4 regions of the Paenibacillus kribbensis genome follow, and region 2 is predicted to be linked to each of the others. Evidence: predicted binding sites of a transcription regulator. Region 2 holds the regulator's gene; each other region holds the start of a gene.
The links. Region 2 encodes Rex, which represses fermentation and respiration genes when NADH is low (regulators of the CRP and FNR family bind a similar motif). Its sites were predicted from a motif close to TTGTGAAATATTTCACAA; they were not measured.
Positions count from the first base shown of each region.

Region 1: lpdD (prenylated flavin chaperone LpdD) is a predicted target of Rex. The motif match lies at 1,923-1,940, and genes of this name have one in related genera.
Region 3: nirB (nitrite reductase large subunit NirB) is a predicted target of Rex. The motif match lies at 2,303-2,320, and genes of this name have one in related genera.
Region 4: B4V02_RS03850 (cytochrome ubiquinol oxidase subunit I) is a predicted target of Rex. The motif match lies at 4,919-4,936, and genes of this name have one in related genera.

Region 1 is NZ_CP020028.1:1,567,095-1,575,295, reverse strand. It holds gene B4V02_RS07025 (MerR family transcriptional regulator) at 174-578, shown strand; gene B4V02_RS07020 (hypothetical protein) at 945-1,532, shown strand; gene lpdD (prenylated flavin chaperone LpdD) at 1,541-1,891, opposite strand; gene B4V02_RS07010 (S8 family serine peptidase) at 2,075-7,576, opposite strand; gene B4V02_RS07005 (S8 family serine peptidase) at 8,113-8,201, opposite strand, start outside.
Region 2 is NZ_CP020028.1:2,355,231-2,363,431, forward strand. It holds gene B4V02_RS10680 (tetratricopeptide repeat protein) at 1-451, shown strand, start outside; gene dinG (ATP-dependent DNA helicase DinG) at 613-3,480, shown strand; gene B4V02_RS10690 (redox-sensing transcriptional repressor Rex) at 3,526-4,179, shown strand; gene B4V02_RS10695 (amidohydrolase) at 4,166-5,467, shown strand; gene B4V02_RS10700 (cell wall elongation regulator TseB-like domain-containing protein) at 5,506-6,030, shown strand; gene B4V02_RS10705 ((S)-acetoin forming diacetyl reductase) at 6,795-7,577, shown strand.
Region 3 is NZ_CP020028.1:4,932,429-4,940,629, forward strand. It holds gene nirB (nitrite reductase large subunit NirB) at 1-2,211, opposite strand, end outside; gene B4V02_RS21965 (beta-glucoside-specific PTS transporter subunit IIABC) at 2,677-4,536, opposite strand; partial or broken gene B4V02_RS27135 (DUF7916 family protein) at 4,676-5,650, opposite strand; gene rpiB (ribose 5-phosphate isomerase B) at 5,681-6,130, opposite strand; gene rpe (ribulose-phosphate 3-epimerase) at 6,150-6,806, opposite strand; gene B4V02_RS21985 (LacI family DNA-binding transcriptional regulator) at 7,221-8,201, opposite strand, start outside.
Region 4 is NZ_CP020028.1:858,468-866,668, reverse strand. It holds gene cydC (thiol reductant ABC exporter subunit CydC) at 1-653, opposite strand, end outside; gene cydD (thiol reductant ABC exporter subunit CydD) at 634-2,439, opposite strand; gene cydB (cytochrome d ubiquinol oxidase subunit II) at 2,439-3,452, opposite strand; gene B4V02_RS03850 (cytochrome ubiquinol oxidase subunit I) at 3,439-4,845, opposite strand; gene B4V02_RS03845 (response regulator transcription factor) at 5,218-6,858, opposite strand; gene B4V02_RS03840 (cache domain-containing sensor histidine kinase) at 6,851-8,201, opposite strand, start outside.

The DNA.
Region 1 (8,201 bases), 790 kb from region 2:
CTTTCTAATCCATCGCCTCCCTGTTGCTAGTTCTGCCTCAGTGTATTCTGTTGACGTAAGGGGAAGTCAAGCTTAAATATTGGCATAATTAAACCAAGATTTTTGGATATTCATAATCCTTTATGATATTCTTTTAGTTACAGTAACTGTAGCTAAAAGGTGGGGCGGGGTAAATGTTGTACTCAATGAAATATGTAGTGGAAAACTTAAATATAACGGCAAAGACACTTCGATTTTATGAAGAGCAAGGGATCCTGCAAAATGTATCTCGCGATGAAAATGGTCGAAGAGTCTATTCCAAACAACATATAGACTGGATTTCTTTTATTCGTTGTCTCAGAGAGACAGGAATGTCTCTTGCTAAGATAAAACAATATATGGATCTTTTTGGAGTTGGAAATGCTACTTTCTTGGAAAGACAAGAAATGTTGGTGAAACATAAATTGGAAGTGCAGAAGAAAATTGAAGAAGACTTAAGGTACTTGGAGGAAATAAACTATAAGATAGCCATGTATGAACTTCAAAAAGAAGAGGTTAGGAAAAATCCCAATCATATCTTTAAATGCCATGGTCTATAGATTTAGGACGAACTACTTCTTCCACAACGCTAGCTGTATAAGAGGTTGAGTTCATATTATATTGCTCAAATATTTCACGAAAAGGAACCATCACTACTCCTGAATAGGCTATAAGTGCATTAAAATCCAGTTTTTCATTATTAACATATATGTTAGCCGTCTGTGCTTCTCCGGCTAGATGTACATCTTGAAGTTAGGTCGCTCCGTTAGATGATGGATCATCTCCAGTGAGTCAGTTATAATGCCTCGTTCAAAACCAAACGGCATGATAGATAAGCACTTTTCGTGGTGATTGGGCATACAGTATTTTATCCATACCAGATAAAATGCGCTCCATGAGAGCATTCAGCCAAGGAGGACGGAGCTATGGTATCTCGTGCAACATCCCGCAGAAGAGGCTCACCCCGCAAACGTTTAAAAGCTGACACGCTCAGAAAAATATCCGTCGCCATGCTGCCATTCTACAAGGCAATCGCGACCCGCCGTGGTTTTGCCGTTCAATGGTCACAGGCTGTGGCTCAGGGCAATCTGGATCGGATGAAATCCCTTCTCTGCTCGGTAGCGCCGTTTGCCGCCAAACAAGGATTAGGCACGAACGGCATCGGCTACTTTATTACCTTTTTAGCTCAACCCCCAATGCTCTATTATACGAACGGAACGACGATTCCGCCGGGGACGGTGCAATTTACGTTTGAACCGAGGGTTCATCGCGCCATCGCCAAAGCCGTTTTTCCACTATATCGGGAATTGGCACACAATCGCTGCTTTACTTCTGCTTTAGCGAAAGCGATCAACAGGCAGGACCAGCGTGCAGTTACGGTGATGATCCGCAGTTTGATCTCATTCTCTGCGCTGAAATCCATACAGATTGAGGATGATGGGTTTGCCTTGCTTTTTAAGTACCCCTTCAGTATGTATCCCTATCGTAATCTACTCCTTCGGGAGTTCACTTAAAGTGGTTGCTACAAGCGTTCGTGCTTAAGCTCTCCAATAAGCTCCTTCCCCAATTGTATAGCCATATCTGTAAGCACTCGGATTTCCTCCTTGGTTGCATCATCCAAATGAGCCCCACAGCAAATCGCAAAGTTGCCTGCAAACTCTTTTCGCAAGCGCACGGCAATTTCTTCGGTAATATAAAATTCCTTGTGGGTTTGCAATTGCACGGTTTGCATCGGCTCCAGTCTCGCTCCTGCTGTAATCGTTCCCAGATGGGGCAGGTCACCGCCTGATATGAGTACGACGATATCTTCCCCCATAAAGTAGGCATCCAGCACAAGCCGGATACGTCCGCTTTCTTTTTGCAAATGAATCATATGATCCTCTCCCGCTTAAAATAATATTGTTGTGTGAATAGATTCACTTTATTTGTTTCTAATTATTGTATCCCTTCCTGAGCAATTCGACAAATAAAAATGGCCCACAGCAGCCTCCATTCATGGTAGCTTGCTGTGGGCCTCTTTTGCTATTTTAAAAGAATCATTCCATCCTACGGTCTGTTAACGGATCGTAATCACATGCACCGCCTTACCAGTTGCGCCGTCATTATCTGTCACCGTAAGCTCCACCGTATAGGTTCCGGCTGTGGTGAATTTATGCTTCACCTTGGAACCGATGGCTGTATCGCCATCACCAAAATTCCAGCTGTAGCTGACGATTTTACCATCTGCATCACGTGAAGCTTTGGCGTTAAATTGTACATTCTTCTTCTTCTTGGCAAAATCATTCGCCTGAATAATAGCTACCGGCTTTTCATTGGATGCAGGTGGATTCGGATCAGGGTCCTGTCCACCGCCTTTCGTCACATACAATCTTCCCGGCGCTTCCGTCTTCACTTCATTGCCTGCCGTATCCCTTACCCGGATTGCGATGACTCCGCCCTCCAGATTCAGGGAAGACGAAGTGAAATAAATGCCTTCATAGTGCCCTGACGAAGTTTCGTTTAACGGAATTTCGTTCTGTCCCAAGGTGGACAGGTTAAAGGGCAGCTCCACATGGAAGGACGCCTCCAAGCCAGACGCACTATCGAAGGATACTCGTACCGGCTCCCCTGGAGCGATGCGTACATCCTCTGCAGGGCTAATGTTTTCCAGCTTCGGCAGAGCCGTATCGACATACACCGAACGGGTAACGGTCGTTTCATTTTGGGCAAGATCCTTGGCCGTCACCGTAATCTGGTTTTCTCCTTCGTTAATGAGCAACCGCTTGTTAAAGCTGCCGTCACTTCCAAATTCGGCTGGCTCGCCGTTAATGGTCAATTCGGAAAGGAACTCATCATACACTGTGCCGATTACACTGACAACACCCGCATTGGTACGGGCTCCTTCATCGGGTGAAGTCAAAATCAGTCCCGGTTTCGTCTGATCGAGCGTCACAACTACCGGCTCGGAACGGTCTGTTACTTTGCCGTATACCGCTGCTTGAACGCTGAGCGGATTGGCACCTGGCTGAAGATCGACCGACAGGCTGAATTGACGGTCCTTCACCTTGGTTGTGCCAGCCAGTTCCTTGCCGTTAAAGAGCTGAATATCGGCTCCTTCTGCCGGGGAAGTACCTGTCACGGTAATCTTTTCATCCTGCGTATAGGTAGCCTTTGTAGGTGTTGTAATCGTTGGAGCATTCACCGGATATCTGACGATAGCCCGGATCATGTAATTGCCTTCATCTACAGGTGATTGACTCCATGTACCGCTTACACCCTGCCAGCTGCGAAGCGCATTCGGTCCACTCTCATCTGTAGCAAGACCCGGCGACTGTGTGCCTGCTGCAGGTTGTGTATAGACGATATAGAAGTCACCTTGAACGGTTACCGGCTCTGGGAGCTGTACCGTCGTCCACTGTGTCTCATCCCGCACGGCTGTCCCGTCGAATGGGCCAGCCAGCAGACGCCCTGGTGCTCCTCCAGCACCGGAGGCATCATATACGGCGTATTGGAATGCCGTTCCTCCCGGATTCGGGAAGGCAGCGTTCCAGAACAGAAGTGATGCTCCTGTCACTTGAGCCACTTCCGACTCAGGTGTCATTCTGACTGCCCAAGAGTTGCCTGCCGCATTAAAGGCTCTGGCATTTTCCCCCGTGCCGTCATCATAAGCGATGCCTCCCTGGAAGCCTATGAAAGGCTTCAGCGTGACGTTTGCTTCCACGCTGCCGTTCGGAGGAGCCGTTACGGATACGCTGTCGCTATAATAATTGTTGGCTGAAATGGATAATGTGTATGTTCCTTCCAGCACGTCCAGCGTAAATTCTCCAGCTTCATTCGTCTCTATCGGAGCAATACGTGCATCCTCCAGCACCAGCACTTTCGCTTTTTGGATAGGTTCACCGGATTGCTTGTCGGTAATGACTCCGTGAATCGTACCATGAGGTACGGCTTGGAGGCTAAAGTTCGCTCTAATGACTTTATTATTCTCAATTGTAACCTGCTTCGTTTGAGGCTCGTAGCCGTAGGCTTCAGCCTTCAGCGTATAGTCTCCCGCCACGTGAGTGAAGCTGTATTTGCCCGTGGTCGGATCCGTTTTCACCGAACGTCCGGTTTCCAGTACGGTAACCGTAGCACTCGCTGGAAGACTGTCGAGACCGACACGTCCACGATCCACCGTCGTTTCCGCTGGCTTCACCTTTTCCTGGAATTCGCTTTTTTCGGTGCTTGTAATTTTGTACAGCGGGAATTGTTCTTCTGCTTTTTGCAGTTTGATATTCGACTCAGGTACGATATCCTTCGTCACCGTCGAAGCTGGAACGCCCAGCACTCGGAAATCATCAATGTACCAGCCATTTTTATTCACACTGTTATCCGACTTCAAGCGGAAGCGAATTTGGATCTCATTGCCGGTGTAGCTATCCAGATTGTAGTAAACCGGGGCCCATTTTTTCCCATTCGTGTTATGAGAGAATTTGCCCAGCTCGCTCCAAGTGTCGCCATTGTTTTTGGACACTTCCACATATCCGTAATCATAGCCGGCCTCAATTTCAAACCAGTGATTAAAGGTCAGTGTTGCGTTGCGTATACCATTCAAATTAATTTTTGGAGAAACCAGCGAGAAGTCAGCTCCGTTCTCATAGTTGCTATCGAGATCCGTGGCCCACACGTTCGGTTTGGATGCCGCGCTCTCAGGCCCGACTTTAGGAATGCCGCGCTCCCATTCATCCTTGGTACCGGAATGAGTCCAGCCATTATCCGAGCTGCCGTCAAAATGGTCGCTATACAGCGTATCCGGTACGTCCACTCTCAGAGACACCTCATTCGACTTGGCTCCCTCGTTGCCGCTGTAATCCTCGGCCGCGACTGCATAATGATAGGTCGCACTGCCGACGGTGATCGTATCGGTGAAGGTCAGTCCCGTAGTTGTACCGATGGAAGTATAATTTTTGCCTGATTCGTTGGAACGATACACCTTGTACTGCTTCACATCTTCATCGGAAGAAGCATTCCAAGCCAGCGCAACGTTGCCGACAGTATCGGCTTCAGCAGTTAAATTACCTGGCGCGGCAGGTGCAACGGTATCCGGTTCCTGAATCGACAGGTCGTCGATGTACCAGCCGTCCTTTACAATCGTATTGTCGCTCGTAAAGTTAAACAGGAGGTATACCTTTTGACCCGCGAATGCCCGCAAATCAAGATACTGCGTTTTCCAGCCATTGCTGGAACCGGTAAACGATAATACCTGCTCAAAGGCATTTTGACTATTTTGAGTTGCTACATATACTTTACCGAAATCAGAATTGTTTTCAAGATCGTACCAATGCTTGAAGCTAACCAGAGCCCCTTTCGGACTTTCGGTCAAATCAATCGGAGGAGCCATGAAATAACTGTTGGAGTTGGTCTGGTATTGACCTTCGAGATTGGTCGCGATGACCTTTGTACCCGAGTGTGCGCTTTTAGGGCCGCTTGTCGGGGTTCCCCATTTCCAGACACTGCCCTGTCCGCCGATGTTGATACCAGCGATGTCTTTTTCAAAATCCTGCGTATAGCCCGGCTTAACACCCTTGGAGATGTTAACCTTATATACTTCCGTTTCAAAACCGTTATTACCGTAATCATTGACACGAATGTAGTATTCCAGACCAGCGCTGTTCACCAAAAAAGTCGGGATGGACGCTTGATATGTACCGTCTTTGCTGTCGCCGGAGGTCCGTTCCAACGGAATATAAACATAGTTCGACGTACCCGTTGTTTTGGCAAATGCCTCAACGGCTGTCACACCGACATTATCCGTTACATGAGCAGTCAGAGGTATATCAATCCCCTCGAATGCCGCAGCAGGTGGTGTATGCTCCAGAACAGGCGCTTCCAGATCGTCTCCACCTGTTACAACTTTACCGGATACGGAGCCCAAGCCCTGAATGACCGAACCAACCGCATCCAGCGCATTAATGACACCATGTCCGTATCCATTGTTTGGCGAGGTAGGATAGGTGCTGTCTGTACGCGGTGTAGCTGTGTTCATCAAAATTTCCTCAAGCTGGTCTACGGTAAGAGAATGATTCGCCTGCAGCAGCAGTGCTGCGAGACCCGCAACATGAGGACCCGCCATGGAGGTGCCGTTATATCCGCCTTTATAGGCACCACCAGCCACGGATGACCGGATATTTACACCCGGTGCGGAGACTTCAGGCTTTATCTCTCCGTACGGTGAAGGTCCCAGCAATGAGAAGCTTGCCAGTTTATCATTGATATCGGTGGCTCCGGTAGCAAAGGATTCAGGATAGTTGGCCGGATTTGCGACCGATGCAGGGCCACCCGGATTGGAAAGAGAGGTGTTACCTGCAGAGAATTCAGGGAATATTTGGGCATCACGCCATGCCTGAACCACAGGTCGGAACCATTCATCCAGACCGGGCCCGCCTCCCCACGAGTTGTTCACTACATCCGGTGCAAGCTCGGGATGCAGATTGCCTTGGGCGTCTTTTGGCGCAAGCAGCCATTGACCGCCATCGAGTATAATCGCATCCGTCGTCTCCGGATTAAAAATCCGAACCGCAATCCACTTCGCACCAGGTGCAACGCCAATCCGGTTCGTTCCGTTTTCCTCGGAGCCGACCATCGTACCCATCGTATGCGTACCGTGGGAATCAGCCTCCTGATCGACTGGAAGCGTCGCATGGCTGTGCGGATCGTACCAGCTCAGCTCGGGATTCACAATATTGCCTGCCGCGTCCAGGCCACGCCATTTGCGATGCAGCGCCGGATGTGTATAATCTACACCTGTATCCAGGTTGGCGACCACGATTCCGGTTCCGTCAATTCCTTTATCCCAAACCTGTGGTGCGTTAATATGGGATATATTCCATTCCACCGTAGAAGGGTCTACAGCATTTTTGCCTGCATTGCCGGGCTTGGCCGATGTTTTTCCATCGTCTTTCTCCGGCTCCACAGCTTTCTCTGCCGTTTCAGACTTTGCTGTTCCGGCTGTCGCTTTTTCAGCGGTTTTGGCGTCGGTTCCCTCTGCCTGCTTGTCAACCGTCACTTTTTGCAAATAACGTGTTTCATTCGGCAAAATTTTATCGACTTCAGGCAGCTTCGAAATATGATCCAGCACCTCCTTGGTGCTCGTAACAGCCATCGCATTCACAATAAAGTAGCTTTTATATTCCTTCACTCCACCGTCCTTTGACTGCTGATCCAAATAATTTTCAAGCCCGTATTGGGTTCTGGAAGCCGTCTCGCGCAAAGAGCTGATCACATGGCTGCGTACAGCCATTTTGGCAGCGGAGGGTGTTATTTTCTCAAGTGAAGCCTTTTGGAGAGCATTTTTGGAAACTTTGTTGGTATCCACCTGCTCTTTTAATTTAACCAGATAGGTAACATAGTTGTTCTCCTCAAACTGTTTGGTTAGCTTCGGAGATACTTTCGCGGTCGTAACCTTGTGCGAAGCTGATTTCAGTTCCAGCTTGGAGCCATCCGGTGTGTTATTTGCCAAAGCAGGTTGTACAAAAGAAAAGGCCATAAGCAAAGATAGTCCAATAGATAACGGTTTCTTGAATCGTTTAGGCTTAATCAATGACTTTTCCACTCCTTTTACTAGGTTTAATGTTTCTGTAATAACCTGTACGAGCGTAAGACCTCATGCCTGGCACACCAAACACACGGGCTGCGCGACACGATATGGTTAGCGACCACCTCCTTCATAGAATATAGAGGCACAAAAGTATATTGGGTTGTTCATAGATGGGTGTATTTTCATAGGTGAGTTGACAAGCCAAATAGCAAAGTATGAAATTCAGTAGATGCCAAGGAGAGAAAGCAGGAGTACTTCGAAGAAAAAGGTTGATATATCATTACATGTTATATCATCGCAATTTATATTAAAAATTGTTAAATAAATATATAGTATGGATAGTATAAAGTTATCAAAACAGATATACAAGTAGTTTTATTGCATTTTTCTTGAAATTCTATGAATTTATTTTCTATTATGTACAAAAACCCCTTTATAGCGGCTGCGTAAACGGTGCATTACCAATTAGGAGGTGTATGCAATCTCTGCGCGAGCCGCTCAAAGGGATTTCGAAGTCTTTTGAATCCTGTCTGATCGTGTTATTTAAGTACTGAATTCACCGCAGCGAGCGCGTCGATCAGACCGTAGCCGTAGCCATTGTTCGGTGAAGTCCGATACTGGCTGTCTG
Region 2 (8,201 bases):
AGAGTCCGATATGTCTGACACGGAGCTAACCGGAAAGGAACAGCCTGAAAAAGAGCTGCCTGCCTATAATCGGGGACAAGGATATTATCAACTGCTTATGTACCCTGAGGCAATTCAACAGTTCGAGCAGGTATTACAGCATTTTCCGAACAGCTGGCAAAGTCGTATGTATTTAGGAATGGCGTATTTTCAACTGGAGGATACAGCGCAGGCTGTACGCCATTTTGAGCAGGTGCTTGACCTGACTGAGCAGCCGACACTCAAGGCGGCCATCTATAACGCGCTTGGCTGTCTGATGGCCAAACAGGCTGACGTAGAGGCTGCGCAAAAATGTTTTGCTCTCGCGCACCAGCTTGATCCTGCGATGCCCGAGCCCTTGCACAATATGGAAGCCTGTTTGTTCGGTACCGAAATGCTTCGCTACGACAGCTCGATGATGACCTGGATGTAGCTGTTGTCAGACACCGGGTAAGACGATGCATGCCCACCTCCCCAGGCGGCGTGTGCATCGTCTTTTTTGGCTGTCTTAATTTCCAAAAAGGCGATCTTCTGATATGCTGTTATACAGAGTTATTATTTTTTGTATGTGTCAAAAGAAAGGATTAAGCTCGAATGAAATTTGCGGTATTGGATTTTGAAACGACAGGCACCCAGTCCGCGGATGACATCATTCAAGTCGGACTTGCAATTATAGATCATGATAACAGCATTTCCCGTGTTTACGGTTCTTATGTGAACCCTGGCAGGCCCATTCCGCCTTTTATTACGGGGTTGACCGGAATTACAGACGATGACGTCAAGGATGCTCCTGCACTTGAAGAGATGATGATGGAGCTTGTCCCTTTGCTGGATGATGTTGTCCTGGTCGGTCATAATGTGGCATTTGATTTTAATTTTTTGCAAAACGCTTTAGATCGGTGCGGATACCTGCCGTTTAGCGGCAGAATTTTGGATACGATGGATTTTCTGAAGATCATGTTTCCATCGCTCTCCTCCTATCAACTCGGATTTGTTTCTTCTGAGTTCGGGCTGGCTCATGATCGCCCCCATCAAGCAGACAGCGACGCGCTGGCTACGGCTGAGGTGTTCTTAAAGTGTCTGGCTGAGCTTCAAGCGTTACCTTTAATCACGATACAGCGGCTCAGCGATTTGTTTGCAGAGGAAGACAGTGATCTTGGCTGGTTTCTTGACGGGGTGCGTGAAGAGAAAGAGCTTGATCCCATTCAGGATTTGGAGGGGCATCAGTTTTATCGTCAGCTTGCACTGAAGGTGGAGGATTGGACAGAGCTGGCAGCTCCCCGCAGAGAAGATGATCCGAATCCGTTGTCAGGTGTTTCCTTTGAGGAATACATGGATGATGTGCGAGATCAATTGCGATCATCCTTGAGCCAATACGAGGAGCGCGAAGCGCAGGTACAAATGATAGAGGATGTAAATCAGGCGCTGAGTGAAGACAAGCATTTGTTGATCGAGGCAGGTACAGGGACAGGCAAGTCCCTCGGTTATTTGCTTCCATCACTGTATCACAGTGTAAAATATGGACAGCGGGTTACAGTAAGCACGCATACAATCAACCTGCAGGAGCAGTTGCGCGAGCGCGATATTCCGATGCTGACGAAGGTGATTCCGTTTCCGTTCCGGGCTGCCATTTTTAAGGGTCGGGGGCACTATTTGTGTCTGCGCAAGTTTGAACATAAAATAAACAGAAGAGACTTCGCAACACCAAAGGAAGATTTAATAACGGCGGCTCAGATGATCGTCTGGCTGACGCTGACAGAAACCGGTGATGATGAAGAATTGAATCTGAGCAATCGTGGCGGAGATTTTTGGGAAACGGTGGCAAGTGATTCGGAGTCCTGTCTCGGCCGCTCCTGCCCGTGGTTCCGTAAATGCTTTTATCATCGTGCGCGTCATGAGGCGGGAATATCGGATGTGGTTATTACGAATCATTCCAAGCTGTTTACGGATGTCAAGGCAAGCCATCAGCTGTTGCCAAGCTATGAGCATCTGGTCATTGATGAAGCACACCATCTGGAGGAGGTCGCCGGCAAGCATCTGGGCATGCATATGAAATATTTCACACTCGTTCATACGTTGACCAGACTGTTCAAAGACAGCAAGAATGGACAGCTGCCTTCATTGCGTCAGCAGTTGGTGAAGTCTGGTCATGAGAAGTCGGCAGATTGGGCTTCGACCATCGACCAGCTATATCCGCTTGTGCTGGAGGTCAAGGAAACATGGGATTTGCTGAGCGACAAGCTGTTTGGTATGCTGCCGGAGCGAAGTGATGCGACACCGGGTGAAACAGGACAATTTTCTTCTCGTCTCAAGCCGTCGGCCAAGCCTGCCAAGTGGGATCAAGCGTCTGCGCTGGAAAATCAGTTAAATGTCACACTAAGCGAAATTTTGCGCAAGGGTGACAAGCTCATGCTGGACGTAAAGGAAGAATATGATGATTATGCGGCTGACAGCCTTATTACGGATATTACAGGACTGCTCAAGGATTTGGCCGGAATCAAGGAGAATTTGCGTCTCTTTATACGTCTTGATGATGAGACGACCGTCTACTGGCTTGAAGCGAGTGGGCAATTCCGCAGTAAATCATTGCAATTTTATGCAGTGCCTGTAGATGTGAGCCGCCAGCTGAAAGAAATGTTTTTTGACAAAAAAAGAAGCATTATTCTGACTTCAGCCACCTTATCGGTCGATAAATCGTTTCAGTACATGACCGATCAGCTCGGTTTGCAGGAAGCTGCAGATGAGGGACGGCTGATGACTTCGCAGCTCCCGTCGCCCTTTAACTACAGGGATCAGGTGCTGCTGGTCATTCCCCGCGATTTCCCGAGTGTAAAGGGCAGTGTAGGAGATGCGCATTTTGTTAATATGCTTGTCAGCTCGCTAGGCGCGACTGCTCAGGCGACCCGGGGGAGAATGCTCGTTTTGTTTACCTCCTACCGGATGCTCCGGCAAGTGTATGAGCCGCTCAAAGAGGCATTGTCTTCCAGCGACATCACTGTGCTGGGACAGGGTGTAGACAGTGGGAGCCGCAGCAAGCTCACCCGGCGTTTTCAGGATGCCAAGGCTTCTGTATTGCTGGGAACCAGCAGCTTCTGGGAGGGTGTTGATATTCCAGGCGAGGCGCTGACGTGTTTGGCCATCGTCCGTCTGCCGTTTCAACCGCCGAATCACCCGTTGCTGGAGGCGAAAAGCGAGCTGCTGCAGCAGCAGAAGAAAAATCCATTTATGAAGCTGTCTGTTCCACAGGCGGTCATTCGTTTTAAACAGGGATTTGGACGTTTGGTACGTACAGCGAGCGACCACGGGGTCGTCATCGTTTACGATACACGTGTCATCGAATCCTATTACGGAAAGCACTTTTTGTACTCGTTACCGGGACCAAAAATGGAGCATATGCCGACGGAGCAAATGGTGCCCCGCATCTCTGAATGGCTCCAATCCGCCCCGGAGACTGAGGCATAATGGACGGGCATCTAAAAATGTCCGTTACAATTAGGGGGAGCAAGTATGAAATCAGAAAAAATTTCTGAGGCAGTTGTACGGAGGTTGCCCGTATATTTACGCTATCTGAATGCACTGAACAAAAGGGAAGTGGCTACGGTCTCTTCCCAGGATCTGGGGCAAAGGCTGAATTTGAATCCGGCCCAAATCCGAAAGGATCTCGCATACTTTGGAGATTTTGGCCGAAAGGGTATCGGCTATGATGTGACTTATCTGATTGAAAAAATACGTCATATCCTGAAAATTGACCAGCAAATCAACGTTGCATTGGTCGGAGCAGGTAATCTGGGGCAAGCCCTCTCGAATTATAATGCGTACTTAAAAGACAATATGAAAATTGTAGCTGTATTTGATGCTGTTCCAGAGAAGACCGGAACGATGATCAATACGCTGGTCGTTCAGCCAATGGATCAATTGGAAGCGACTGTGAAAGAAAAAAATATTCGGATCGGGATTATTACTGTACCGGATTTCGAAGCGCAACACGTGGCCGACAAGCTGATTGAGTGTGGTATTGAAGCGATCTTGAACTTTGCACCGATCATTCTGAAAACCCCGGACAACATCCGGGTACATACCACAGATTTTACAACCGATTTGCTAAGCCTCGCTTATTATTTAGAGGATGGAAAGGAAGAATCGCAAGATGACAGTGAATAAATGGATGATTAAAAACGGCTCCTTTGCCGTAAACGGACCTGAAGCCGGGGTAATCCATGGCTATATGATTGTGGAGGATAGCCGGATTACTTACATTGGCGAGACTTTGCCTGCGGGAGAGGAAGATACAGAAGCGTTTGACGGCAAAGGCTTGCTCTTTTTACCAGGTCTGATTAATACGCATGGTCATGCGGCGATGTCACTGCTGCGTGGGTATGGCGATGATCTGGCACTTCAAGTATGGCTTCAGGAGAAAATGTGGCCGATGGAAGCCAAATTTACAGCTTCAGATGTATACTGGGGTACTTCCTTGTCTGTGCTGGAAATGCTGAAAGGCGGTACGACGACCTTCCTGGACATGTACGATCATATGGATGAGGTGGCTCGTGTAGCTGAAGAGTCAGGCATTCGTGCGAGTCTGATGCGTGGAGCGATTGGATTATGCTCAGAGGAGGAGCAGCGAATCAAGCTGGCTGAGGCTGTGACTTTTGCGCGTAACTGGCATGGCAAGGCGGATGGTCGCATTACAACAATGATGTCTCCACATGCGCCATACACATGTCCACCTGCATTTATCGAAAAATTTGTACAGGCTGCGCATGATTTGGATTTACCGCTGCACACCCACATGTCCGAGACTATTGCCGAAGTTGAGCAAAACGTACTTGATTATGGCTTGCGTCCAGTTGCACATTTGGATAAGCTCGGCTTTTTCTCCCGTCCTTCGCTTGTTGCCCATGCCGTTCATTTGAACGACGAGGAAATAGCCTTGCTGGCTGAACGTGGTGTAGCGGTTTCCCATAATCCGGGCAGCAACCTGAAGCTGGCAAGTGGTGTAGCAAGAGTGCCTGAGCTGCTGCGTGCAGGGGTTACCGTTTCGCTCGGTACGGATGGTCCTGCCAGCAATAATAATCTGGATATGTTTGAGGAAATGCGCCTGGCTGCTCTCATTCATAAGGGAGTATCCGGTGATCCTACGGCGGTTCCTGCGAATGAAGCACTGCGTCTGGCAACCGAGTACGGCGCGAAGTCGATTGGTTTAAACGAGGTGGGAGTGCTGGCAGCAGGCAACAAGGCTGACTTTATCGCGTTGGATCTGAATCAGGCGCATTTCCTGCCGCGTACGGACCTTATTTCCCATGCTGTATACTCTGCAAGTGCCAAGGATGTGGCCCATGTGTGGGTAGACGGTCGTCAGGTCGTGAAAAACGGTGAGTGCCTGACTATGGACGAGGAACGCATCAAACATGAGGCACAAGCCGCCTTTGAAGGGCTGCTGTCGCGCTAATTCAGGTGTCACATCCCCTTAGAGAGGAAGCACAGGCTTTGAAAAATAAGAAAAAATGGATAGCGGTCGCTATTTTGGCCGTGATACTGATCCTGGTCAGCATGTTCTGGTATTATTCTTACGTTACGCAAGACCAGGTGGCCGAGAGAAATGCCGCTATCATAAAGGCCAAGCAATCGGGTGGTCTGGTCAGCACGACTCGTACATGGAAGTCAGTATGGAGTCAGGTATATTGGGTAGTTCAAGGGAAAAATGCCCAAAATGAAAATATAATGGTGTGGGTTCCCTTTCAAAAAGTGGAGGGACAGCCTAATGTACCTGCCGCAGATAATAGTGGTGTTCATACCGAGCTATTGAAAAACGGAGTCGACGAGGAGAAAATGACGGCAATTATTCAGCAGCAGCTTCCAGATGCAGAGATCGTGAGCCTCCAGCCAAGTGTGTTCAATGGCGAATATGTGTGGCAGCTGTTTTACAATGATGGAAGCCATCATAACTATACCTTTTACCGTTTCTCAGATGGGGGATCGACGGGGGTAAAGTATACATTGCCTAATTACTAGAGTGACGTGGGGAGTGGCTGATGGTAGTTTGAAGGGTTAGGAGCGTTAGGAGCGCCTGGGAGCGCTGCTAGTCCGTTTGATCTTACGATCGCTGTTGCCGCCGGATTTTTTTCGATTAGATTCTTATGGGGAAAATCCGGTGGCAGTATATGCTTCCGAAGCGAGCTTTCTTACAGAAAGCTTTTAGGCGAACGCTTCGCTTCTTCAGATTCAAATGGCCCACTCCGCTGGCTGACCGCCATGGAGTCACTCCAAACACCAGGGAGTTGAGGTAGGAGGGAACGGACGCCGCGCTGCGCTTGTCTCCGTTTTGAGTTTTACATCTGTCACTCTTGTTCCCGGATTTCTCCTCTAAATAGGTTTATTCGAGAAATCTGGAAAGCACCGTCCCACTGCGGATTGGCGAAAATGTAACTTTTATACTCGGTTTATATAGTTTGGAATGATTGAAAGCTAAAAAGACGTAAATGCGATTAAATTCGTATTTACGTCTTTTTAGTTTTTATGTTTGATTCGTATTTATCATAGCATGACTATTTGAGTATAAAACCATATCCGCCTGTGCAGTGCCTTCATATGTAATTTTATAAGTTTGAATTAGATGTTTTTTCATTTCCCTTAAAGAGTCTAAATATGAAGTCTATTACATATATCATAATATTTTTTTCCTAAAAATGGTTTAATCATAGACGCGGACTAACGTAACCCATAATTTTGTGGCTATGTTATCATGACTACTTATTCACCAAAGGAGATTCATGAACATGGGAAAAATGGATGGGAAAGTTGCATTGGTAACAGGTGGAGGTCAAGGGATTGGGCGGGCTATCGCTTTACGTCTGAGTCAAGATGGCTTCGCCGTGGCAGTCGTAGATTTGAATGAAGAAACGGCTAAAAGTGTGGCTGATGAAATTACAAAGACAGGAGGGCGCTCGATTGCGCTTAAAGTCGATGTTTCCAACCGGGATCAGGTTTTTGCCGCCGTCAAGGAGACAACTGACAAACTCGGTGGATTTGATGTTATCGTAAATAATGCGGGGATTGCTCCCGCCAAGCTGTTGGAAGATGTTACGCTGGCTGATTTTGATAAGCTGTTTCATATCAATGTGACCAGTGTACTGTGGGGCATTCAGGCGGCCGCAGCCGAATTTAGAGAGCTGGGTCATGGGGGGAAAATCATCAATGCCTCTTCACAGGCAGGTCATGTCGGTAACGCCAATCTGGGCATTTACTCTGCAACTAAATTTGCAGTTCGAGCATTAACACAAACCGCGGCTCAGGAATATGCGCAATATGGCATTACAGTTAACGCCTACTGTCCCGGTATTGTACAAACTCCGATGTGGAGTGGAATTGATAAAGAAATTACGGCCTCCAAAGGTGAAGCTGTAGGCGATGCCACCAAGGAATTCGGCAGCAAAATTGCGCTTGGTCGTCTCTCTACACCGGAAGATGTATCAGCCTTCGTCTCATTCCTGGCAGGTCCGGATTCCGATTACATGACAGGGCAATCCCCTCTGATCGACGGCGGCATGATGTTCCTGTAAAGGACTATGTTATTAGCGACGAGGTAATAAAACTCTTATATATGCAGCGTAGACGCTACATGCAATTTTTGCTGCAGCCAAGAACTTGTAAAAGCAGGAGTAACTGAAAGAAAGCAAAGAAAGCCGAAATTGGCTAAAGTAACTATAGAGATTGAAGAAAAAATTAAAAAGACGTAAATACGATGAAATTCGTATTTGCGTCTTTTTAACTACCAACCCTGCGAAGCTTGGCTGAAAGCCAGCGAAGCATCTTTGCCTACCCAACTTTCCTGCTAAGGCAAAATTCATCTTTATGGCGGGCAGTAGCGGAGTGGAGGATTTGAATCTGGAGAAGCGGAGCGTTCGCCTTTGCCATGGGATTCTAACCTTTAAATGTTTTATACCATCAAGAGAATCCCATGGCAACAGCGATCGTAAGATCAAATCCTCCACGCAGCGTCTCCCCCACCCACCCATAACCAATGATTTTGCCTAACCTCAACTTCCCCACACATTGCCTTCGATATTCGATATACGATATGATATACTATATTTCTGAGTGATAGACAAATATGATAGAAAAAAGCTTGCTGATTGCTGCAAGTTCAAGATCATAAGTCTGTTTGTTGTTGACATTCGTCCCGT
Region 3 (8,201 bases), 2.6 Mb from region 2:
ACGGTAGAACTGCATCACGCCCGCCACAATATCAATCAGTTCATCGTCGGTCTTCACTTTGCAGAGCGAATCAGCCAACCGCGCTTTGATACCGCCGTTGCCGCCGATAAAAATCTCCCAGCCTCCATCATTACCTACGATTCCGATATCCTTCGTACATGATTCCGCACAGTTGCGTGGGCATCCATTAACCGCTAATTTGAATTTTGCCGGAAAATCCAGTCTCTCGAATTTCCGTTCCAGCACTTCGCCCATTCCCATCGAGTCCTGTGTGCCAAAGCGGCAGAATTGTGACCCGACACAGGTTTTAACTGTACGAAGCGATTTTGCGTAGGCATATCCCGACGGCATGTCGAGTTCTTCCCACACCTTAGGCAAATCCTCTTTACGGACACCAATCAAATCCAGCCGCTGGCCGCCTGTCACTTTAACAACCTTAACGTTGTATTTAAGAGAAACATCCGCTATTTTTTTCAAATCCTCTGGAGTGGTAACACCGCCGTACATTCTTGGCACAACTGTAAACGTTCCATCCTTTTGAATATTCGCGTGCAACCGCTCGTTCACAAACCGGGAATCTTCCTCATTTTCATGCGTATCCGGGTTAATCATTCCCAAATAATAATTCAGTGCCGGGCGGCATTTGGAGCAGCCTTCATCATTCTGCCAGCCGAGTACATTCATCACTTCACGTGTCGTTGTAAGTCCCTTGGTTTTGATTGCTGCAACAATTTCATCCCTGCTCAAGGTTGTGCAGCCACATATTCCTTGCTTGGCCGCCGACTTGAAGCTGTCGCCTAGAACATACTGGAGAATTTGTTCAACGACCGGCTTACACCCTCCGCAGGACCGCGTTGCTCCGGTGCATGCTTTAATTTCGTCGACTGTGGTCAGTCCGTTTTCATTGATCGCATCAACAATCGCCTTTTTAGTCACACCATTGCAGCCGCAAACAATTTCATCATCAGCCATCGTTTCAGCAGATAAGGTTTTAGCCCCGTCTTTACTGCATCCGGTACCCATGAGCTGTCCATATATCTCATCTGTCATCAACGTTTGCTGCCGTACATATTTCTGAAGACTAGCAGATTCGCTCACATCTCCGAACAGCACAGTTCCAACAATCTTGTTTTCACGAAGCAGTACTTTTTTGTAAGTGCGCTTCCACTCATCCTTTGCTACGATCACCGTATGCTCAGGAGCAGTTATGAATTCGCCAGCCGAGAAAACATCCACCCCTGAAATTTTGAGCTTGGTGGAAACCACTGATCCCGCATAGCCTTCGGTATCTGCACCTGCCAAATGTTTGGCAATTACACTTCCCTGTTCAAATAGCGGGGCAACCAGACCGTAACATATCCCGCGGTGCTCAGCACACTCCCCTACAGCATATACATCTGGCATGGAAGTCTTCATCAAATCATCGACTACAATTCCACGATTCGTTTCTATACCACTTTGCACAGCCACCTGAATGTTAGGCTTGATCCCGACGGCCATAACTAGCAAATCTGCTTCCAGCTCGCTTCCATCCGAGAAGCGCAGTCCCTGTACCCGATCTTGACCGTACACCTCTGCAGTTTGCATTTGCATGGCAAATTTGATTCCCTGGCGTTCCAGTTCTGCTTTCAGCATCGCAGAGGCTTCCCGGTCCAGCTGACGCTCCATCAAATCCTCCATCAAATGAACGACCGTTACGTCCATGCCGAGATTGACCAGACCTTTGGCTGCTTCCAGTCCCAACAGCCCTCCACCAATGACCGCTGCCTTTTTATAGGTTTTTGCCGCCTCAAGCATTGCCGTACAATCGGCGATATCCCGAAAACCGATGACGCCTGGTAATTCTTTTCCCGGAATAGGCAAAATAAACGATTGGGAGCCCGTGGCTATCAAAGCTAGATCGTAATCAATTTCCAGTCCGTCCTCAGTATGAATCCTCTTTCTTTCTCCGTCGATGTTCCGTACCATTTTCCCAGTATATAAAGTAATACCTTGATCCTCGTACCATTGCAAATCGTTCAGTATGATATCCTCAATGGTCTTACTACCCTCCAAAACATAAGAGAGCATAATCCTGTTATAGTTCGGATGTGGCTCACTTCCAAGGACCGTAATTTCATATTTATCCGTTAATTTTAAAATCTGTTCGACCGTATTGATACCAGCCATCCCGTTCCCTATCACAACAAGCTTCTTTTTACTGTTTATCATATACCGGTTTCCTCCATTCATTCGACGACATCTCCTGCGTGCTTATGAATATCTGTCTATGCTTTTATTCTAATATAGTGGAGCACGTTATATGTGACTCAAATCACAATGTGGTTTAAATAATAAAAATTAAGGGTTTTCCCTATTCTCATTCAAGGGATTAAGGTAAATATCTATAATAAACTACCATTAATGGTAATTTATTATGATTTTCGCGAATGCATTTACCTTATCTGAGAGACAGAGCAACATCAAGGCCAAAACGATTTACCGAAGGAAGTAATCGCATAGGGAAAACGGAGAGCACGCAAAGGATATTACCCTACTTCAGTCTTGAGGAGGGTGTAAGATGATTCGGCCAAAAAGAAACCACCTCTGGAAAAAGGGAATACCCTTTAACGTGCTCCAGAAGCGGTTTCTCTTTATTTTTATAAATTATTGCACTTGATTTAACCTTTCAATATCTTATCGCTTGACCTCCAACAATGAATCTCCCGTTTGCACCCGGCTGCTGCCCAGCACTTTAATTTCCGCATATTGAGCCGTGTTGGTCACAATAACCGGTGTCGTCAGGTCATACCCCAGAGCTTTAATTTCCTCAATATTGAACTCGACCAGCAGTTGACCTTTGGTAACCCGATCACCTTCTGCGATATGCATTTTAAAATGCTGTCCCTTTAATTTAACAGTGTCCATGCCGATGTGAACAAGGACCTCCGTTCCCCCATCCGATACAAGTCCAATCGCATGGCCTGTGCGGAAGGCATTAGCTATCGTTCCATTGAACGGCGAGAGCAATTTGCCATCCTCAGGTACAATAGCAACGCCTTTACCCATGGCTCCCGTAGAGAACACTTCATCAGATATCTCGGATAACGGTTTGACAGCACCCGTCAGCGGGCTGGAAATATTCTCGTTCGTCAGCGCAGGAGCTGGGGTTCCAGCTTCTTTCTTCTCTTCATGGACTGCAATCATTTCTTTTTCCATAGAATCATTAAATCCAAAGAAATATGTGGTAATGGCTGTGAATACATAAGCTACTATAATGGCAATGACGAATCCCGCGAAACCCGTGCCGAAGAAAATCGGCAGGGATGCCAAGCCCGGTATACCTGGAGCAATGGCCACGGAGCCTGAAGCACCCGTGATCGCCCCGGCGATAGCACCCCCGATAATAGCCCATACGAACGGTTTTTTATAGCGGATACTAATCCCGTAGATGATCGGTTCCGTGATGCCAAACAAACCAGTTATCGCCGCAGGCCCTGCAATCGCTCTCACTTTTGGATTTTTAGTTTTAAGGAATACACCCAGTGCTGCACCTGCTTGTGCAAAGTTAGAAGGTGCCATTAATGGTTTCATGGTATCATAACCGTATACCGCAATGTTATTGTACATAATAGGAATAAACGCCCAGTGCAGTCCCATAACTACCAGCAGCTGCCATCCAGCACCCATAATAACCCCTGCTACAATCGGACTCAAATTATATAAGAAAGTGTAGCCCTTAGCCATTCCCAAGCTCGCATATATTCCAATCGGTCCAACCGCAATCAGAGTCAAGGGAACAATGACCATAAGACAAATAAGTGGCGTTATAAAATTTTTCACGCTATCATGAATAACTCTATTCAGGAATTTCTCCAAAATTGATAGCAACCAAACCGCAATAATCACCGGAATAACCGAGGAAGTATAACTCATAAGAACAACAGGAATATTGAAGAACGTAATATCCGCTTTATCGTTATATAAAGTAATAATATTCGGGTATACCAGAGCTCCCGCTACTGCAAGCGCTACAAACGTATTCGCTCCAAACTTTCTCGAAGAAGTGACTGCAATCGCCAGCGGCAGGAAATAAAAGATACTGTCTGCGGCAGCGAACCAGATCGAATAGACACCACCTGTTTTGGTGAGCCATCCCAGCGAGACGAGCATTAATAAAAGCCCTTTCAAAATCCCGGAAGCCGCTAGTGCCCCCAAAAATGGTGTGAAAATACCGGAAATAATGTCCACCGTTTTGTTGAACCAGTTGCCTTCAGTAGCAGCGGATGCATTTGATTTGTCGTCATCTCCAATGCTGCTGATCTTTGTAATGTCTTTATACACATCGCCTACCGTATTGCCGATGACCACTTGATATTGTCCGCCGCTTTCGACCACCGTAATGACGCCGGCAATGTTTTGCGTTTTGCTTTTATCAGCCAGCTCTCTGTTTTTTAGTTTAAACCGCAGCCGAGTGGCGCAATGCACCAAGCTGGAGACATTCTCTTCTCCTCCGATGGACGCCAATATATCTTTTGCCAGCTGTTCATTTGACATGCTGCTCGCTCCTTTAATCCCTTTTGGCATATTTCTACGAAAGTAAACGTTTACATGAATGGTAGTAATCCAAAGACTCTACACGCACTCCAAGGAGTACGAAAAGAATATAGAGTCTTTAAATTACACGGGTCAATCGTTAGCGGCTTCTGCCTACCATTCTTTTAATCGTATGTCTGCGTCCCTTAATGGATAGTGCAAGCTGGTAAACGTTCTCAGGAAGAGGTGTTCCGGCATAGCCACCATCTCCAATAGCATGAATATCCGCCCCCGTCTGCTTCATCATGAGTGCGATCCAGGCAATGGTTTGGACATCTGCCCCTTCAACCGAGCTGTTCAGGAAAGAAAGAGCAAGCGTTCCGGGTTTATACGAATGGACAAATTCTACACATTGTCTGACATGCTCTACGGTAATACCATGTCTGGAGCCAGGTGCAGGCAACGTAATAACGTCAGCACCAGAATCGATCAAGTCCTTAATAATTTCATTGGAAGGTCTCTCGCTCAGCGGATCACCCAGCACCTTCTCAATGGTTCCGTCTTCCCATTTTCCGGCACAGATCAGGATCTTGTCTCCCAGTGTTTCTTTTGCCAGCTTGGTTGCTGCAATGATCCGTTCAAAGGTTGTACCTGCGGAGGGATTTCCTCCAAGTACGATAAAGTCAGCTCCAATCTCCAAGGCACGCAGGAAGTTCTCCCTGGAAGCTACTCTTCCTTCTTTGGCCTCCACATATTGTTCTCCCGCAACCTATGCATCAGGGCTTGGGCATTCAAAATAAATGCCGAGCGGAACTCCAGCCCATTCTTTGACTTGCTTGAGACTATACGGCTTCTCGGCCAGCTTGCCGTGCTTCATTTCGCGCAATCCAATATTGGATTCTTCCTTGATCATATCAAAGCCGTTCAGCATAACCATATCTGCGCCGTAGGCAGCCTGGATTTCCGCATTGGTAACACCATCCACCAAACCGGTATTTATCATTACAAGATGTTGTCCCATAATGACGCGTCCTTCAGAAGCCAGGATAGACTCTTTCAAATCTGCTGCGCTAAATTTCAAAATATCGCTTTTGGTGCTGGCGATTAATCTTTTTACCAATGTAATCTCCTCCATATCATGTATGTTTGTATAAGTGGTTGTTTATCAGCATAAATGCTGTTCCTCGATGTCGGATATCATCTTGATGCGGTCGCCATGACGTCCTCCCTCAAACTCAGCCTCCAGCCATGCTTTCACAATCATTTTCGCCAATTCGCTTCCAACGACACGCGCACCAAATGCAAGAACATTCGTATTGTTGTGCTGCTTGGACAATTGTGCGGAATAAGGCTCGCTGCATACCACAGCCCGAATTCCCTTGACTTTGTTGGCCGAGATGGATATCCCCACGCCTGTGCCACAAATCAGAATACCTGCATCAGCCTGCTTTCCGACTACAGCCTCTGCAACAAGTTTCCCATACTTCGGATAGTCGGTTCTTTCTGAAGTTTTCGGTCCGTAGTCCATGACCTCATGACCCAGTTCATTAACATAAGCGGAAATAATCGCTTTAAGCTCTATAGCCACATGGTCGCTTCCAATAGCAATTCTCATGGCTCTATTCCTCCCCAATTTAAATATTTTTCAATCTGTTAATGATGGCTTTGTAAGGTTCATCTTTGCCAAACAAAGTGGAAGTCCCCAAAACGAATCCTTCAACGCCGTAGTGTGCCAATTCGTTGATCTTCTCTTCGGAAATCGCACCGTCTACCACGATTGTGAAATTCAGTCCTTTTTCATGCTTGTATGCTTGTAATGCTTTAATCTTGTCGTTCACGAAGGTTAAATAGGTTTGACCTGCAAAACCGGGATTTACGGTCATGACCAACACATAATCAACCATCCCAAGCAAAGGTTCAGCCGAAGCAATAGCTGTTCCCGGATTAAGAGCAATCCCTGCCTTGATCCCCCTGCCAACAATTCGGTCGATTGTGCGCGTCGGGTGCATATCGGTCTCTGGATGAAAGTAAATGATGTCTGCACCCTTATCGGCAAACAAATCAATATAGGCAGAAGGATTATCGATCATCAGATGCACATCCACTGTTTTTTGAGTTTGTTGGCGGATGTACTCCAAATCCTGAAGTCCCATTCCAAAGTTGGGGACAAATTTACCGTCCATAATATCGATATGATAAATATCCACATTGGCTTCTTCCAGTGCGTTTACTTCGTGTTCCAATGATCTGAAATTAGCGCACATCATGGAAGGACATAATAGCATACTCATTAATAATCACCCTTCTTAAGAAATGGAGTAAACGATTACTCAAACGGCATAATAGAATTTTTCCTTCCCCCAATTTATCAGATTGTTTCTTATGCCCTTCGGTTATGAATAAAATCAGGTGGGATAACGTTTACCCAACAAAGACAAGAAAACAGTTCATAGCTTGGATTCCATCACTTGTTGCTTGCTTACAACATCATATTGATTTTGGTGTCCGTTTGGGTAAACGATTACATTTAACATAATTAAAATTATCATTTTCTGATACTGTTGTCAAACCATTTTTGTTGGAAATTCTACGGGAAAGTATACAGCCTGATAAAGTACACCATCTCACTCTATGAGAGGTAGTACAAAACCTGTGCTTACCTCTCCCGTAGCTAATCCAAGAAGGTCTCATAAACCAACATACAACTAGGTGGTACTACGTTGGATCAACCGTACGGGGACAGAATAATGCTGCTCCCGTTCGATCTTTTCTCCATTCAGCATACGGAGCAGCATATTGCATGCATGATCTGCAAGTGTTTCTTTATCTTGTTCAATTGTAGTCAACGGTGGATTGCAGTATTGGGAAATTGTATCATTATCAAAACCTACTATTTTGACTTCACCCGGAACCTGCACTCCGTATTTCTGTAATGCGAGCAATGCGCCCAAAGCCAACCAGTCATTGGTAGCAAAAATGCCGTCAAACCGAAGTTTTTTCTCCAAGACGCGCTCAATAGCCGCCTGTGCGGTTTCCAGAGTAGGCCCATCATTTCGAACTGCAACCAAGCGGTCCTCTGATGGGTACAGTCCGTGCTTTTGCAGAGCATCTTTATACCCGTACAGACGCTCATTAACAGAGGAGAGATTGTTTTGCTTGGTCAGCAGTAAAATTTCCTTGCAGCCTTTGTTAATCAGCTCCTCTGTCGCCAAAAATCCACCCTCATAATGATTAGACTCGATAAAAGCTACATTCGTATTAATCTTCGGCCGACGGTCAATACATACAATCGGAATGGGCCGTTTAAGCAATTCCGCGGAAAGCTCCTCCTGTCCCGAAATACAGACCAGACCATCTACCATTTTTCCATCCAGAGTTTTCAGATACTCTCGTTCCTTCTCTGCATCTTTAGCAGTATTACATATAATGGTAGAGTATCCTTGTTTAAAAAAGAAGCTTTCCACCTTTTGTACAATGACTGAAAAAAATTCATTATTAATATCCGGCACCAAAACGCCAATCGTCTGCGATTTACTCATTCTCAGGCTTTTGGCGATACTATTGGTCTCATATTGGTACTTCTGGATAACTTCATTAACCTTCTGTCGCGTTTCCTCAGAGAAGCGGCCATTCTCGTTAATCACACGGGAAACCGTTGCTACAGAAACCCCACTCAATCTGGCAAT
Region 4 (8,201 bases), 1.5 Mb from region 2:
CTCAGCACCAGATCACTCATACCGAACAAAGCATCGGTAAGCTCCTGGTATGCTTTGCTCCGTTCCTGCTTGAACGTTCGCCGTTTGGCGAGTGAGGTCCACAGCGATATGGCCGGGGCAATCAAAAGCAAATATGCACAATACAACGCCATCAGCAGAGCAAAAGTTCCGTCCATCCATCCAAGCGCCGAGATGCCTGCCGCATAAATCAGCAGCGCCGATAAGGCAGGCAGGACCAGCTTCAAATAGATATTTTGAAGCTGGTCAATATCCTCCGCCAGCAATCCCAACAGGTCTCCTGTACGGAATTTGCTGCGGATCATCAGCGCTTGCGGCTCCACTGCCCGGTACAGCCGTACCCGCATACGGGACACCAGTCGCAGCGCTGCATCATGTCCTACCAAACGCTCCAGATATTGAATGACAGCTTTACTAAAACCGAATGTTCGCACAAGCACAATCGGTACGTACACCATCAATATATTTTCCGGTTTTAGAGCCGAACGGGTAATCAGATGACCTGACGTAAAGAGCAGAGCACCAGCACAACCAATCGCTAGTGCACCCAAAAGAGCAGCCGCCAGAAAGGCCCAGCAATATTGTCTCAAATAAGACAAAAAACAGCCTTGACCGCTATTGTCCGCCACTCTCATATCGTCCGCCCCCCTCTTCCGTCATTCCTGTCAGCAATCGGAAATATGCTCCCTTGCGTGCAACCAATTGCTTGTGAGTGCCTGCTTCTTCGAGACGTCCTTGATTCATCATCCAGACACAATCCATATCCGGCATCCAATGGAGCCGATGGGTGGCAAGAAAGATTCGCTTGTGCTGCAAAACGGACAAAATCGTCTGCTTCAGCTCCCATTCCGTCTCAATATCCAGATGGGCCGTTGGCTCATCCAATAAAATGACCGGACGATTGCTCAGCAAGGCACGCGCCAAGGCAATCCGCTGCGCCTGTCCTCCACTCAGCGTCCGACCCGCTTCACCAATAGGCTCATTCAACCCGCCCGGAAGTCCATCCACCAACTCGCGGAGTCCTACTGCGTCAATCGCCCATTCCACCTGCTCGTTCGATGCCTCCGGCTCATAAAAGCGGATATTATCCGCCAAAGAAGCGCTGAACAGATATGGATGCTGCGGAATATAGGCAATGTGCCGCTGCCATTCGGCTTTGGCATCACCGGCTAAAGGGCATCCATTCAGGCTCAGTTCGCCCGCAGTCGGATCGGCAAAGCCGCCAAGCAAACTGAGCAGCGTTGTTTTGCCTGCGCCGCTGGCTCCAACGATGCCAATCCTATTCACGTGCGGCTCAATGCTTGCAGATACATGATCAAGCCTTGCCGAGCCGTCCTCATTGAGGAGGCATACATCCGACAGCCTCAGGGTTTCCTGTCCTGTGATAGCTAGGCCATTACCATTGCCGCCATTACCACCATTTTTAGCATTAACCGCGCTGCCATGACCCGTGGAGACATCTGCGGAATCGGTATGTCGTTCATCTTTAGCCAGAATAGATCGCATCGCACCCCAAGCCTCCTTGCCATCTAGCGAGGCATGATAGTCTGATCCCAACTGACGGATTGGCATAAAATAATCCGGTGCCAAAATGAGTACCATAAGCGCTGCCTCCAGGCCCACCGATCCACTAATCAGGCGCAACCCCAAGCCTACCGCTACAAAAGCAACTGACAGCATACTAAAAAAGTCGAGAGCAAACGAGGAAAGAAATGCTACTCGCAGCGTACGCATCGTTGCCGCCCTGTACTGGTCACTAACCTTCCCAACGGTGTCCCCATGCTCTCGACTGCGGCCCAGGAATCGTAAGGTCTGTAGCCCACGCAGCGAATCCGTAAAATGATGCGACAGCAGACGATAGGAACGCCACTGCTTGTCTGCCTGCTTACGCGCCGCCAAGCCAAGCAAAATAAAGAAGCCCACCAGAATCGGCATTGTCGTCGTCAAAATGACACCTGAAATGACATCCAATGTGAAAACATATACAAGCACCAGTAAAGTTACAGCCAGCATATCCATCATACGAGGGATGGACAGCTCCAAATATGTGCGAAAACGGTCCACTCCGTCCAGCGCCAGCGTTACCAGCTTGCCGCTGCCTTCCTTCGCGGCAAACCCCGGCCCACGCTCGAACAAACGTGCAAGCAGACGCTCCCGCAAGGAAGCGCCTGATGCTTCGGCAAAACGGCCTGCTGTCCGGCGTTGCAGCCAGATCACCGTATGCCTTGCTGCAAAAGCCGCCAAAAACAGCGCCAGTGACGGCCAAGCCATCACCAGCGGATGTTGTTCAAATAAAATCGTCACCGCCTTCGCCAAAAAGGTCGCTTGCGCAATCACAGCGGCCCCCTGGAGAAGGGAAAGGGCGGCCAGCAGCAGCATGACCGGCCGAATGCCCTTTAATTCAAACCATGCTTTATCCATTAGTATTCCAAATGATCCTTTTCACTGAGACGCTTATGGAAAACAAAATAGCTCCACGCCTGGTAGGCCAGCACAAAGGGTAAAAGCGTTGCTGCAACAATCGTCATGGCCTTCAGCGTGTAATGACTGGAGCTTGCATTATAAATCGTCAAATCAAATGCGCTGTTGATCGAACTCACCATAAATCTCGGGAACAAGCCGACGAATAATGAAACGAAGCTCAGCAAAATGATGGCACCCGTCATTCCGAAGGCCCAGCCTTCACGACGTTGCTTCAGGAAATACCATGCGAGCACATAGGCGATAATTCCGACCGCAACCGCGGCATACATAAAAGGACCACGACGTGCGAATAAGTCTGTTGCAAAATAAGTCCATACCACCATTCCGGCAAGTAAAATACCCAATACTGGCAGGAATTTGGACGCGATCATACGAGCGCGATCTCTCACCTCTCCAACCGTCCGCAAAGAAACAAACGTCAGTCCATGCATCAGGCACATCCCGACTACGGTCAGTCCGATCCATACCGTATATCCGTTGAACACATCGGAAAATCCCGCTTTTAAATCCATGTTTTGCTGGATAGGCACACCTCTCACCAAAGCGGCAAAGGCCATACCAAATAGCATCGGCGGCAGGAAGCTGCCTATTAGAATGCAAGCATCCCACGTGTCTGTCCACCACTTGCCTTCTGCCTTGCCACGGAATTCAAAGGAAACTCCACGCAAGATCAAACCTAGCAGGATGAACACAAATACCAGATAATATCCGCTGAACATGGTCGCATAAAAGTGCGGGAAAGCGGCAAACATCGCACCTGCTGCTGTGATCAGCCACACCTCATTGGCATCCCAAAACGGGCCAATCGTATTGATCATCAAACGTTTTTGCTGGTCATTACGCGGCACCAACCCCGTCGCCATCCCTACGCCAAAATCAAACCCCTCCAGAAAGAAAAAGCCGGTAAACAGCACAGCGATCAACAAAAACCATAAATCATTTAACGACAATGGTGTCACCCCCTTGAGCAAATGGATCATGAATGACCGTATGCTGATGCGGCTCTATATCTGGACCTTTACGAGCTGTACGAGCAAACAGGAATGCCAGTACACCCGTTAAAACGAGATACAGCGTCGTAAATGCAATCAACGAGAACAGCACTTCTCCTGCTACAACGGTAGGTGAAACAGAATCCTTCGTTTGAAGCAAGCCAAACACCGTCCACGGCTGGCGGCCCATTTCGGTCATAATCCAGCCCGCAGTATTCCCGATGAATGGGAGCGATATCCCCCACAGCATCAGACGATAGAACCAACGATGAGAGCCCTCCAATTTTTTGCGAAAACTCAGGTAAGCTCCGTACAGAGCAAGTGCAATCATGGCACATCCCGCCGCAATCATAATGCGGAAGCTCCAGAAGGTAGTACGTACTGGTGGAATATAATCCCCCGGACCATAGGTTTTTTCATACTGTGCCTGAAGCTCCTTCATACCAGGCACGGAGCCGGAAAACTTGCTATACGACAAAAAGCTCAGTGCAAACGGAACTTTAATCTCAAAGGTATTTTCCTGCTGATCAGGATCAATATCTGCTACAACCGTCCAAGGCGCCGGGTCACCACTGTTTTCCCATAAGGCTTCACTGGCAGCCATCTTCATGGGCTGTGTTTTGACCAAATATTGAGCCTGTCCATGACCAAACATAGGAATAGCAATAGCACTGATTAATCCAACAATAATGCTCAATTTAAAAGAAGGTTTAAAAAAGTCCATATTCTTTTTATGCATCAGCTTCCAGGCACTAATGCCTGCTACGAGGAAAGCCCCGGTTGCAATGGCGGCAAATATGGTGTGAGGATACTCCCACAAAAGCTGCTCGTTCGTTAGCAGAGCAGCAAAATCCTGCATTTCTGCACGTCCATTTTCGATCCCGTATCCTACGGGACGCTGCATGAACGAATTGGCAGCCAGAATCCACAAAGCCGAGAGCATCGTACCGATAGAAACCAGCCACATACAAATTAAATGGACACCCTTGGACAGCCTTTCCCAACCGAATACCCATAAGCCGATAAAGGTGGATTCCAGAAAAAATGCAAGCAGCGCTTCAATCGCCAGCGGTGTACCAAATACATCGCCGACAAAACGGGAAAAGTCGGACCAGTTCATCCCGAACTGAAATTCCTGCAAAATCCCGGTTACCACGCCTACTGCAAAGTTGATTAACAGAAACGTCCCCCAAAATTGAGCCATTTTTTTGTACAAATCATTTTTTTTGATTACATACATGGTCTCCATGATCGCCACCAACAATGACAATCCAATGGAGATCGGCACGTAAACAAAGTGAAGAATCGTAGTTGTCGCAAACTGCAACCGTGCCAATTCTAATACGTCCATGATGTTATTCCTCCCCCTGTGCTTCTCTTAAGAACCGCATGCTAAATTAGTTTCTGAAGCCAACATTCAAACTTTGTGATAATATTCACGTTATTGTATATGAATGGATCATTTTTTATCATGACCCGACTTCAGAATAACAACATTATATAGAATAGATTTGAATGAAATAGAATCGAAAGTGTGAACATCGTGTCAAAGTTGTGTCGTAACGATGGCAAATTTATGAATTCAGCTCAAATTCTCTAATGAGTGTGACATTTGCGATTGATCTACTTATTTTTTTCGCACAAAAAAATCTCTCTTCGTTCGGAGAATCTTCCTCCGACATCTAACAAGAGAGACTTCATAGAGTGAAACCAAGGGAATCGATTAACAGCCATCCGTCCCTCCGTCATTCTGAACCCGATTACGGTAGGAGGAAGGCGACATCCCAGCATACTTTTTGAATTTACTATGAAAATAATCAGCATTCGCATACCCCACACGACCTGCTACCTGATGCACCTTAATTCCCTGTGCAAGCAATTCCCTGGCTCGCTCAATCCTTACTTTATCCAGGTAGGCATTAAAAGCCTCGCCGGTATGGCTTTTGAACAGTTTGCCCAAATAACCACTGTTGTAGTTGAACATGTCTGCCAATAACTCCAGCCGCAAATTTTCATCATAGTGACTATGTATGAAATCTACCATTTGCTTCATAATGATCTCCTTGTCGCCTGAATCAGTCTGACCTATCCATTGCAAAATATGCTCAACAGAGTGATCGACCAGCTCTCCCAGTGTAGAATGGGCATATACATCGGTAATCAAGCTGGAATGCTCCTCCAACACCGCTCGGCTCTGATCCTGTCCAGTCGCATACTTATTGAGCGCCAATGTAAACGCCTGGGCAAATGCCGCCTTAATTGCAGCTTCTGTGCGATAAACCTGAGGAAATTGGACTTTCATTTCCTTTAATACACGCAGCGCCGCTTCCCGGCTTGCCATGTCCAGCGCATAGTACAGCTTTTCTGCGTAACGCACGGGGTCTGCAGTTTTATTGGACGCCTCGTCCATATCGGCGTTCATCGCTTCCAACTGATGCAGATCACTGGAGAGCATCACCCTTTCCATCCCAAACAGAAAGGTACGCTCTAATAGCCGCAGCGCCTGTTCAAAAGAGCTGGGAATATCGGTTAATTTCGCCACCGGATCACCAGCAGCCGCATAAATCTCGGTTGCCCACGGCTTTAGCTCTTGTCGCCAGGCTGCCAGCAGCGCAGCAGCCTTTTCCTCCGTTCTCACCGTGGCGGGAAGCAGCAGACCTGTATAGATTCCGGCCTCAAACACCATGCCTCTGCCCTGCTCCCGGCACATCTCTGCCAGACGCTGTTTGGCTGCTGCTTGCCGGGCTTGCCGATCCCAGTCAGGTATCCGCAGATCCAGAAGAATAATCTGATAGCTGTCCCAATCCAAAGCCGGCAGTGCCAGATGCTGCTCGTGCTGTTCATTTTGTCGTATCTCTTCATCCAAAGGACTACCAATTTCCCTTGTATCGCATATAGCCCCATCCGCTTGAACCGGAAACAGCAGTGCTTCAATCCAATCACGCTCATGGTGAGAAGCACCTCCCCACTTGCCGTTTTCCTTTTCGTCCTCAATGCTTCGCCGCACCCGTTTCAGCTCTGCCGTCATCTCTTCCTCATCGACGGGCTTCAACAAATAACCATCCACTCCGAAACCCATGGCTTGCCGGGCATAATCAAAGTCTGCATATCCGCTTAATATAAGAAAATGGAACGGCTCACTGTTCATTTCACGTATGCTCCGTATGACCTCCAGCCCACTCATGCCTGGCATACGAATATCGACAATAACCAGCTCCGGCTGGTGCTCTTCGAATTTTTCCAAAGCCTCGCGCCCGCTCCCTGCTGTATCTACAATCCGAAAGCCACAATCCCCCCAGTCAATAATGGAGGAAAGTCCTTCTCGAATCGCAGGCTCATCATCCACAATCATCGCTTTATACATTCGAATCCTCCTCCTTGGGTATGGAAAAATATACAGCTGTTCCTGCCTGCAACACGCTTTCAATCTGCAAACCATAACGTTCGCCATACATCAACATTAGACGTTGGTGAACATTACGCAGACCAATACTGCTCCCTTCCGGCTCATCCGTTCCCCTGATACGTGCCAGCAGACAGGCCAGTTGCTCTGCTTCCATGCCGATTCCATCATCTGCTACTTTAATGTGGAGTTCTCGTTGCTCCATTGTGATATCTACTTTTACCGTGACCGGCTCTTCCTTATTTTCGAGGCCATGAATGACTGCATTTTCCACCAGCGGCTGTATGATTAAAGGAGGGATAGATATGTCCTCAGCGTGCTCTTCCAGATTCACTTCATAGATCAAACGATTTCCGAATCGGAACTGCTGAATTTGCAAATAGGACCGCACCATATCCAGTTCCTGACGCACCGTCGTTGTACCGCTGCCAATCTCCAGATTCCGCCGCATCAGCTTGCCAAGCAAGCGCACCGTCGTTGCAATTTCGGCTTCCCCGTTCAGATGTGCCTTCATTCGGATGGATTCCAGCGCATTAAACAGGAAGTGCGGATTAATTTGACTGGCCATCATTTTTAGCTTGATATCCTTTTGCGCCAGTTCGAGTCTGTTATTTTGCTCACTCGCTTCGTATACCTGCGTCATCAGTTGGCGGATGCTGGTCACCATATAGTTGAAACGGCGGGATAAATCCCCAATCTCGTCCCTTCCCTCCACACTTGACACCACATGGAAATCACCTGAGGCTACTTTATCCAGTTCATAGCTCAACCGCTGCAGCCGTTTGGTAATGAGCCACGAAATGATGGTAATCAAAATCAGCGCCATGATCAGTACCGCAAGAACACATAATGCACCAATCAGGCTGACCCGGTTCGCCCCCTGCACGATATGTTCCGTCGAAAACACTGAAATAATGGTGAATCCGCTCACACTTGAGGTCGGCAGCAGCTCATCCACAATAATGTTCGAGGGCTTTCCGTTTATTTTGGCTTCATATATCCCCTTGCCCGCCCGCTGGACATCAAAGCCCAGATGTAAACCCGCCAACGTCTGCCCCACCGACTGCGGATTAGTTGCTGCAACCACAATCCCGTTGCGATCCGCAATCAGTGTTTCAAACTGCTCCTTGCTCAGCATATGATTCAGCTCCGTCTGACTCAGGGCTATCATCAAAACTCCCTTGGTATGGTATTCAGGAAACGGAATTTGCCGCACCAGACTCAAGCGATTAACCGGATTATCCTCCTTATCCTGAATATAAAACCAGTTAATCGCCGTCCCCTTCAAAGCCGTCTTAAACCAT